Regions from separate parts of the Pseudoalteromonas sp. NCIMB 1079 genome, predicted to be linked through region 2. Evidence: riboswitches for the same ligand, from Rfam matches in the RefSeq annotation. Region 2 holds a riboswitch; the other holds the start of a gene.
The links. A riboswitch is a leader RNA that binds a small molecule or an ion and turns the genes downstream of it on or off. The one in region 2 is predicted to bind lysine.
Positions count from the first base shown of each region.

Region 1: linked by a shared signal. The riboswitch ahead of dapA (4-hydroxy-tetrahydrodipicolinate synthase) and the one ahead of lysC (lysine-sensitive aspartokinase 3) in region 2 are both predicted to bind lysine.

Region 1 covers NZ_JBEWZA010000001.1:133,990-138,679, forward strand. Annotated here, with positions in the region: gene ABX891_RS00605 (OmpA family protein) at 1-397, opposite strand, end outside; gene ABX891_RS00610 (protein adenylyltransferase SelO) at 787-2,196, opposite strand; gene ABX891_RS00615 (DNA-3-methyladenine glycosylase I) at 2,205-2,903, opposite strand; lysine riboswitch at 3,095-3,295, shown strand; gene dapA (4-hydroxy-tetrahydrodipicolinate synthase) at 3,486-4,370, shown strand; gene ABX891_RS00625 (2,3,4,5-tetrahydropyridine-2,6-dicarboxylate N-succinyltransferase) at 4,386-4,690, shown strand, end outside.
Region 2 covers NZ_JBEWZA010000001.1:2,408,535-2,413,224, reverse strand. Annotated here, with positions in the region: gene nhaD (sodium:proton antiporter NhaD) at 1-1,132, shown strand, start outside; lysine riboswitch at 1,234-1,406, shown strand; gene lysC (lysine-sensitive aspartokinase 3) at 1,482-2,885, shown strand; gene ABX891_RS11100 (4'-phosphopantetheinyl transferase family protein) at 2,945-3,703, opposite strand; gene ABX891_RS11095 (sodium-dependent transporter) at 3,845-4,690, shown strand, end outside.

The DNA of each region.
Region 1 (4,690 bases), 2.3 Mb from region 2:
AGAAAGTATTATCTGTTGCTACTTTTACTTCTTTAATACCAAATAAACCATAGAAAGGACCGCCACCAAAGTGGTAAAGTGCATCAACACCAAAACGCTCGCCGTCTACGTCGTTACGATTACCATTAGGAATCGGATTTTTAAGAAATGCATTAAAGTCCATATCTGCATACTCAAGACGTGCACTCCAGTAATCACTGAAACGGTAGCCAACTTCAGCACCCCAACTTGCAGATTCATTAACTTCCAAGTTTTGGTGCATGTTTAAGTTTTTCCAAGATGCATCGTAATAGTCACCGAACACACCAATGTAAAAACCTTCAGTTTTTTCTGCTGCAAATGCCGATGCGCTAGTTGCAGCTAACGCGATTGCGATTGTAAGTGATTTTAATTTCATTGTTTTCTTCCCATTTTAACAATTAAAAAATATAGCTAATTCGTTCTAGCTCAACCAGTTTTATATAGACTAACTGAGCCTTTGTTAATCAATACTTAACGAAAAATAAAGTTTATTACTTTTTTCTATGCCTTGTCACAACACACATCCACTTACTATAGGCGAAATTAAAACTTTATTGAAAAATAAATATAGTAGTTTTTGTAAATTAGTACTTAGCAAGGAAAGTAAGAGCAATTAAATTGAATGCACTTATAAATGCAAAGAAATATTGCTTGCTTTATATTGTGTGCATAATACCACCAGAATTAGCATTCCCCTAAGTATATGCGCATGTTTGATTAAAAAATGACTCTTTTTAATCATGCGGTTATATTTAAAGTTAAGTATTAAGTACCACAAAAAGTCTGGTAGTCATTATCATTAGTCGGTGGAGAGCAAAATTCTGATAATTCTTCACTGTTAGAATATGGATTGCCGGCTATTTTTATAAAGCGCTGTAGCAACTCACTAGACCCAGTAGCGTTATATTGTTCAATTATTTCTTCGATCACATGATTACGCGGTATAACACGAGGATTTGCCGCTCTCATTACTTTATAACTATTATCGTCAGTTAAGCTTACCCACTTAGCTCTCCATTCAATTAGCGACTCAGGTACGCTTTTTTCTCCTTTTAAGGATTCAGTAAGCGCATCAAAGGTGTTGGTGTAGTCGAGCTGATTATCTTTTAATAGCGTTAACAACTCTGCTATTAACTCACCACTACTATCGCTAGATTCATTTAAACCCAGTTTTTGTGCCCACATAGCCGTAAACTCAGCATTAAACTGCTCAGCAAAACTATTAATAAATGGCGTCATTAATAAAACTGCTTGCTCGTCATCATCGCTAATAAGCGGCATTAAACTCTCAGCTAAGCGTGCGCAGTTCCAGTTAGCTATATTAGGTTGATTACCGAATGCATAGCGGCCTTGTTTGTCTATAGAGCTAAATACAGTATCAAAATCAAAGCTATTCATCATGGCACACGGGCCGTAATCAATAGTCTCTCCGCTAACTAGCGTATTATCTGTATTCATTACTCCGTGAATAAAGCCAACACGCATCCAGCTCACAACTAGCTTAACTTGGTTTTTAATCACAGCGCCTAAAAATGCTAAATAGCGCTGCGATCCTGTATCTGTTATTTCTGCGTAGTGTCGCTCTATAGCTAAATCGGCTAAATTTTTAAGCCCTTCAACATCGCCTTGCGTCGCTAAATATTGAAATGAACCAACACGAATATGGCTCGTTGCTACACGCGTAACGATAGCCCCTGCTTGTGGCGGATTACGATAAACCGTTTCGCCACTGCCAACAACCGCTAAGCAGCGTGTGGTTTTAACTCCCAGCGCATGCATTGCCTCGCTCATTACGTATTCACGAATAGCAGGACCAAGTGCACAACGCCCATCTCCCCCTCTTGAGTAAGGAGTAGCACCAGAGCCTTTTAATTGAATATCCCATAACTGGTTTTCATCATCACTAATAGCGCCCAGTAAGTGCGCTCGTCCATCGCCTAAGCGGGGTGAAAAATGTCCAAATTGGTGCCCAGAGTAACCAAGTGCTACTGCAGGAATCGCCTGTTTTTCGTTACCGCTAAAAGTGCTGGCACGCAAATCAGCCGCAACGTTAATATTAAATTGTTTTGCTAAGCTCTCATTCCACAGTAATAGCTGAGGAGAGGCGACACTTGCAGGGAAATCTTCTATTGCGAAGTTTTCCGCAATATCTGTGTATCTTGGCACTAATTTCATGGTAATTCCTATTGTTGCTGACTTATACCAACACGGTTGTCACCTACGCCATAAGCAACAATTAAGCTTAACTCTTGCATACTTAAGCCGCTTTGCTTTTGCATTTCGTTAAAAAAAGCTTGGGCTGCATTTAGTGACTTTTTAGTTTGTAAGCCGCCGTCTATAATTTTATGGGCACGCAAATAATTCTCTACATCGCGTGATAGTAAAAATGTATCTTTACCAAGTGCTCGCAGCGCATAAGGCCCTGTATTTCCGCCTAAACGCGAACCATGTTTTTTTAAATACGCCCACAAACCAATAATATCCTCTGTTGGCCAATTAGCGATAAACTGACTAAAACTGCCATGTTCCCCTGCTATTTCGTGGATCATGTAAGCATTTTCGGTAATTGTTTTTACTTTTTTATAGTTACGAACAATGCGCTCATCCGTTGCTTTTTGTTCCAGCATATCGGGTGGCATCATTAATAACTTGTCAACGCTAAAATCCCAAAAAACCTCTCTAAAGCCCGGCCACTTATTATTTATGACTGACCAATAAAAGCCGCTTTGAAATACTTTTCGAGTAAATTCTTCAAGCCAATCGTCGTCACTTAACGTGCTTAGTTGTTTTTTAGATAGCGGTTTTGCAAGTAATAATTTAAGCATTTTTTCAGAGCCTTTTCGCTCTACCGCTCGCTTATAAATATCGCTAAATTTTTCCATACTAATTAAATACCTCACTACTTATATTGCTAGTGTACGAGAAAAGCACCTAATACGTAACCACCCCTCTTTTCGATGAATTAATCTGTATTTAGTCGCTTGACACCTAGACGGCTAAAATGCTTTAATCGCCGTAATTACCCTATTTAAATTGCACAGGTTTGTAAGTTTTACTCTACAAACAGGTGCAAAGGGCTAGAAGAGGTGCGTTATTCAGGTAGCGTATGTTAGGAGCGCAAACTCCAGTAAGCATACGTGAGGGGAATTAACGCCGAGAAGTAACCACTTTTGCGAGGTGTTTATTTCGGGCGACTAGGTTGAACCCTAGCGACTGTCACCAATAGTTGCTTATAAAAAGCAGCTTGTTAGTTTGGTGGAGAGCTTCTGGTCTTAAATATTAAGGCCGTGCGCCCTATTATTTTAAGCCCATTCGCTCTTCGAATTATTAGTTCGAACGACGTTAATGCGGCTCCTTCCATAAAGCTTTTTAACTCTTCGAATAATACCAATTACATTAAATTAGTTATCGCTAAAATGATCACGTTTTTAATAAAATTGGTACAAATTATAAGTTCGTGAGAGATGATCAACAACTTCAATTTAAACGACTACTCACTGTGGACCGCACTCGTTACGCCATTTGATCAACACGGCGATGTTGACTACAACACGTTAACTAAGTTGGTTAGCGATCAAGAAGCGGTACATAACGGTATTTTGCTACTTGGCAGTACGGGCGAAGGTTTAGCACTAACGCTAAAAGAGCACCAAGCCATTGTTGAGCACGTATGCCAGCTAAAACCAACAGTACCACTCATGGTAGCTGTGGGCGGTAGTAACTTAAAGCAACAAATTGAGTGGGTTAACTACTGTAATACACTACCAATTCATAGCTTTTTACTTGGCTCACCGCTTTATGCAAAGCCTGGTGCTATAGGTCAAACTCATTGGTTTGAAAGCCTACTAAATGCAAGCGCTCACCCATGTATGCTTTATAACGTACCGGGTCGAAGCGCTGTTAGCATCCCAGCGGCAACAATTCAAAACTTACAAAACAATAAAAATTTATGGGCGTTAAAAGAAGCGAGCGGCAGTATTGCTCAGTTTGAAGCTTACCGCCAAGCGGCGCCTAATTTAGCTATTTTTAGTGGCGACGATGCGCTAATGCCTTATTTTGCTCAAGCTGGCGCAAAAGGTTTGGTGTCGGTAGCTGCAAACGCATGGCCTGGACAAACTCACGAGTTTGTTAAGCGCAGTTTAAGTGGTCAACACCCTAACTTATTTGCCCAGTGGTCAAGCGCTATTAATAGCCTATTTGCTGTCGCAAACCCTATTCCCGTAAAGGTACTGATGCATTTGCAAGGCCGCTTAAGCAGCCCGCAACTTCGTCCACCTTTAACACATCTTGAGTTAACTCAAACCGATTGCATCACAACTGCAAACAACACCATTTTATCTTGGCATTAAATACAGGTTTTTATAATGAGCTGGTTAGAACTATTAAATAATTTAGAATCGGGCGCAGTACGCGCAGCATCACAAAACGAAAGCGGCCAATGGCAAGCTAACGTAGAAGTAAAGCAAGGCATTTTAGAAGCCTTTAAAAATGGCACTAATACTGAGTTTGCAGGCGGCTTTGTTGATAAACATAACCTAGCTCCGCAAGAATTTAGTACTGATGATGGCGTTCGTATGGTACCAGGTGGCTCAAGTGTTCGCCGTGGTGCTTATGTTGCTAAAGGCACGATTATTATGCCACCAGCGTATGTAAACATTGGCGCATATAT
Region 2 (4,690 bases):
GATTCTTCTTTTTATATACCCTCTACACGGGCAAAGCCCCGATACGATTCAATACCTTCTAAACGAAAATATTTTAGAAATTGCCTCATTATGGCTATTTTTAATGGCTGCGATGACCTTTGTAGCGTATTTAAATTCAAAGGGGTTTATAGAAAATATTGTGCACCGCGTTATGCCAAAAAGTATTAGCGAAAAAAAGCTCATGTTTTTGGTGGGTGGTTTTGCATTTTTGTTTTCGTCGATTTCAGACAACGTAACAGCGACGCTTATATCGCTTGCGGTTGTTATGTCGTTAAAACTTGAAGCCAAAAAACTAATTAAATACGCCACGCTTATTGTGTTTGGGGTTAACTCAGGTGGGGTATCGCTAATAACCGGTGACGTAACCACACTAATGATATTTTTAGATGGCAAAGTAACCATTGCTCATTTATTACTACTTATAGCGCCAGCACTTACAAGTGTTATGCTGCTTGCCGCGTTACTATCTATTGGTATGAAAGGGCGTGTTGAGTTTGCTAGTGCAGGTAAAACTCGCATCGAAAAAACCGACATAACTATTGCTGTTATATTTTTATCTACCGTAGTGAGCACACTTACGCTAAGTGTAATTTACAGCGTACCGCCTCTATTAACCTTTTTGTTTGGCTTGTCAGTGATGTTTTTAGTGGCGCAATTTTTAATGCGCAAAAAAGACATAAACAAAGACATTATCGATTTTGTTCGCGATATAGAATACGACACATTATTGTTTTTTGTAGGTGTACTTTTACTTGTAGGCGCACTGAAAGAAATTGGTATGCTAAGTAAATTTACCGACCTATATACGGTAATGGCACCTGAATACGCAAACTACTTAATGGGCATATTATCAGCAGGGGTCGATAACGTACCGCTTACCGCTGCATTATTAAAAGCCGATATAGTAATGAGCCAGCAACACTGGTTGTCGTTTACGTATGCAACGGGCGTGGGCGGTTCAATGCTTATAATTGGTTCGGCTGCGGGCATTATTGCCATGAGTAAAGTTAAAGCGCTTACCTTTATGAGCTACTTGCGTTTATCGCTGCATTTATTAATTTGTTACACGGTTGGCTATGCGGGCTCGTATTACATGGGCAGTTTTATTTAACTCATAAATTATTAAATGCTTGACAGCTAGACGTCTAAACGATAAGTTTCAAAGCCCCGCTACTTAGTGGGGTTTTGTTTTATTAGCCACTGGTTAATAAAGCATTCAGAAGAGGTGCGATACTTAGGTACTTAATGTTAGGCGACGAAAGCCGATGATCATTAAGGAGGGAAGTACTCGCCGAGGAAAATAATGGTACGTCGTCATTGTTTTTCGGTTTATGGGGCTGAATCCTCAAAACTGTCACCAATATAGGTGGAGAGCTTCTGGCAGTGGACTTATCTTCAAGCATTCCTTTGCCAAGTTCTTCTTGTTTTATTGCGGTTTGGATACCGCGAAAGGAGACTAAATGACTACCCAATCAGCGCCACAAACAGTGCCTCAAACAGAGTTAAGCGCAAAATCAGATTACATCGTTGCCAAATTTGGCGGAACCAGTGTTGCAAATTTTGAAGCGATGAGTCGCTGTAGCGAAATTATTGTTGCAGATAAAAGCGTACGTATTGTTGCCGTGAGCGCCAGTGCCGGCGTAACTAACCATTTAGTTGCACTGTGTAAATCAAGTATTACCTCAAGTGAGCGCCAAGAACACATAAATGGTGTGCTTGCTATTCAACAAACTATTTTAGATGAGTTATCGCTAGATGCCGATTTAGCGGTTGGCTTTAACGAAACCTTAAAAGCATTTCAAACATTGGCTCAAGAGCCACTAACAACCGATCAGCAACATGACGAGCTACTTAGCTTTGGTGAGCGTTTATCGTCGTATTTGTTTGCACAGGTACTGCGTTTACAAGGTTTAAACGCCGATCGCTTTGATGTGCGCAAGGTGCTTAAAACCGACAGCCAATTTGGCAAAGCAACGCCTAATGTTGCAGCCACAGCGCAAGCCGCTAAAGAACATTTAATCCCGTTATTAGACGCTCAAGTAATTGTAACTCAGGGATTTATTGGCAGTGACGAATACGGCCAAACCACAACGCTAGGACGTGGTGGTTCTGACTATAGCGCTGCACTTTTAGCTGAAGCAATTAACGCTAAAAGTGTGCATATTTGGACCGATGTAGTGGGTATTTTTAGCACCGACCCGCGTTTATGCGCAAAAGCGACGCCTATTGCACGTTTAAGTTTTGACGAAGCCGCTGAAATGGCAACCTTTGGCGCAAAAGTATTGCACCCCGCGACTATTTTACCAGCAAGCCGTAGCCACATTAACGTGTTTGTTGGTTCGAGCCGAGAGCCTGAACGTGGCGGTACGTGGATTGAGCGCGAAAAATCGCAGCAACCAGGTATACGCGCAGTAACGCAACGTAAAAACCAAATATTGCTTACGCTTAAAAGCCCAGAAATGCTACTAGCAAGCGGTTTTTTAGCACGCGTATTTACACTATTAAGTGAATACAATATATCGGTAGATTTGGTAACTACATCAGAAATCAGTGTGGCTATAACGCTTGATAACGCGCAAAACGCCTCGCGTCCAGAGCTTGATCAAGAATGCCTAGATAAGCTTGCAGAGTTTTGCCATGTTTCGGTAGAAAACAACCTAACATTGGTGGCACTTATTGGCTCTGAGATTCAATTACGCCAACACGAAATGAACTTAATGAGTGTACTAAAAGACTTTAACATTCGATTAATTTGTCACGGTGCAAGTAAGCACAACTTGTGCTTTTTAGTAGAGCAAACTGAGTCAGATAACGTAGTACAGTCTATTCATAGCCGTTTATTAGAAAACGATTTTGCTGCGTAAGTAACGGTTATTCAGGGAAATCACTTAGTAAAATTACCTAGTAAAGTTACTTAACAAAATTACTTAACAAAGTCGGTTAATAAAAAGCATCGCCAGTCGATGCTTTTTTTATGCACCACACTTACATCAAAACAAACATTGCTGTCACTTCTATCAGCTACAGTAAGGCTATTACTGCAAGCAATAAGCTTTGCACTATTTAATTCGTCAAACACATTGGGGCTAAGTAGTTGTGCAATAGGGCGGCTGGTGGCTTTAGCAAGTGACTCTTTTAATGTCCAAATTCTAAAAAACGTATCTGCTTGGGCTTGGGTATTAGTAGGTTCGGTGATAAGTGTAATTTCATCATTATGATAAAAATGCTTAGCGAGCTTTTCAAACGGGCGCTTTAGGCTTACTTTTTCAATATCAAAACCAAACTCACTTTTATTAAAATTTAGCGCGACCCCAACTAAACCATGCGAGTGCGAAATACAGGTATTAATAACATCACCATTTACGTGTATTTGCAGCTTTGAGCTTGCCTCGTCAAATTCGGTACTCATTTTATTAAGGGGTACGTGCGTATGTTGCGGCTGCGTTACTTTAATAAGGTGTTTTAACAATAACCGCGTAGCTAAATACTCTTGCTTAGCTGGCGGGCTTTTACGGCGGTTTATAATGGTTAACTCAAATGGGCTTAAGCAATCGGGTAAATTAAAGTCACTAAGCTCAAGTGTTTTAGCATTAAATAATAAAATACTGTTACTCGCTAAAGATAAATTTGCCAATTGAGTTGAAGTAATACTCAAGGCGTTTTTAAAATAGTGTTCAGTCATAAAAGCCCTAAAGCAAAAGAAGTCGCTGATATTGTGAGCGGTTAACGCCACTAATAAAGGCTGGGTACAATTTTATTACTCAGCTGGCATGAAATATGGTTTAATTCACAATAATCAAAATAATAACAGATTTGTAGATGTATGGCACAAGTGCGTGATGGGTTTCAAAGCCGACTTGGTTTTGTTTTAGCCGCTGCTGGCGCAGCAGTGGGTTTGGGTAATATTTGGGGTTTTCCTACGCAAGCGGCCAACCATGGCGGCGGTGCTTTTTTACTGGTTTATTTTATTGTTATATTTTTACTTGCGCTACCTGCGCTGTATACCGAACTTTATTTAGGTCACAAAGCACAAGCTAATCCTGTAAAAGCATTGGGCGATGCATGGCAAAACACTAGCCGTAAAGTAGGCGCAGCAGCCGGTTACATAGGCCTTGCGGGCGCAGTTGTTATGCTAAGTTTTTATTCAATAGTGGCAGGGTGGATGCTCTCGTACGCTATTGAACCCATAACAACCTTTTTTGGGTTTTCAGGCGCAAGCGAATTTCTACATAGCGACTCAGTGCTGCGTAATTTTGTATTTACGCCGCTTATGCTTATTTTAACCGCCAGTATTATTTTAAAAGGTGTTAAATCGGGAATCGAAACCTGGTCGCGCCGTTTAATGCCACTATTACTTGTGTTGCTTGTTGGTTTAATTGCCTACATTGCAACACTCGATGGCGCAAGCGAAGGCTTTGCTGCGTATTTGATTCCTGACTTTAGCCAGATACTCGACCCTAATTTAATTATTGCGGCAATGGGGCAAGCGTTCTTTTCGCTCTCACTAGGTGTGGGCTGTATGATGATTTACGGCTCGTATTTACAGCCAGATGCTAATTTACCAAAGCTCACAGCAGGTGTTGCATTACTTGATACTGGCGTTGCTTTTTTAGCGGGATTACTCATCATTCCTGCTATTTATGTGGCGCAGCACAACGGTGTTGAAGTA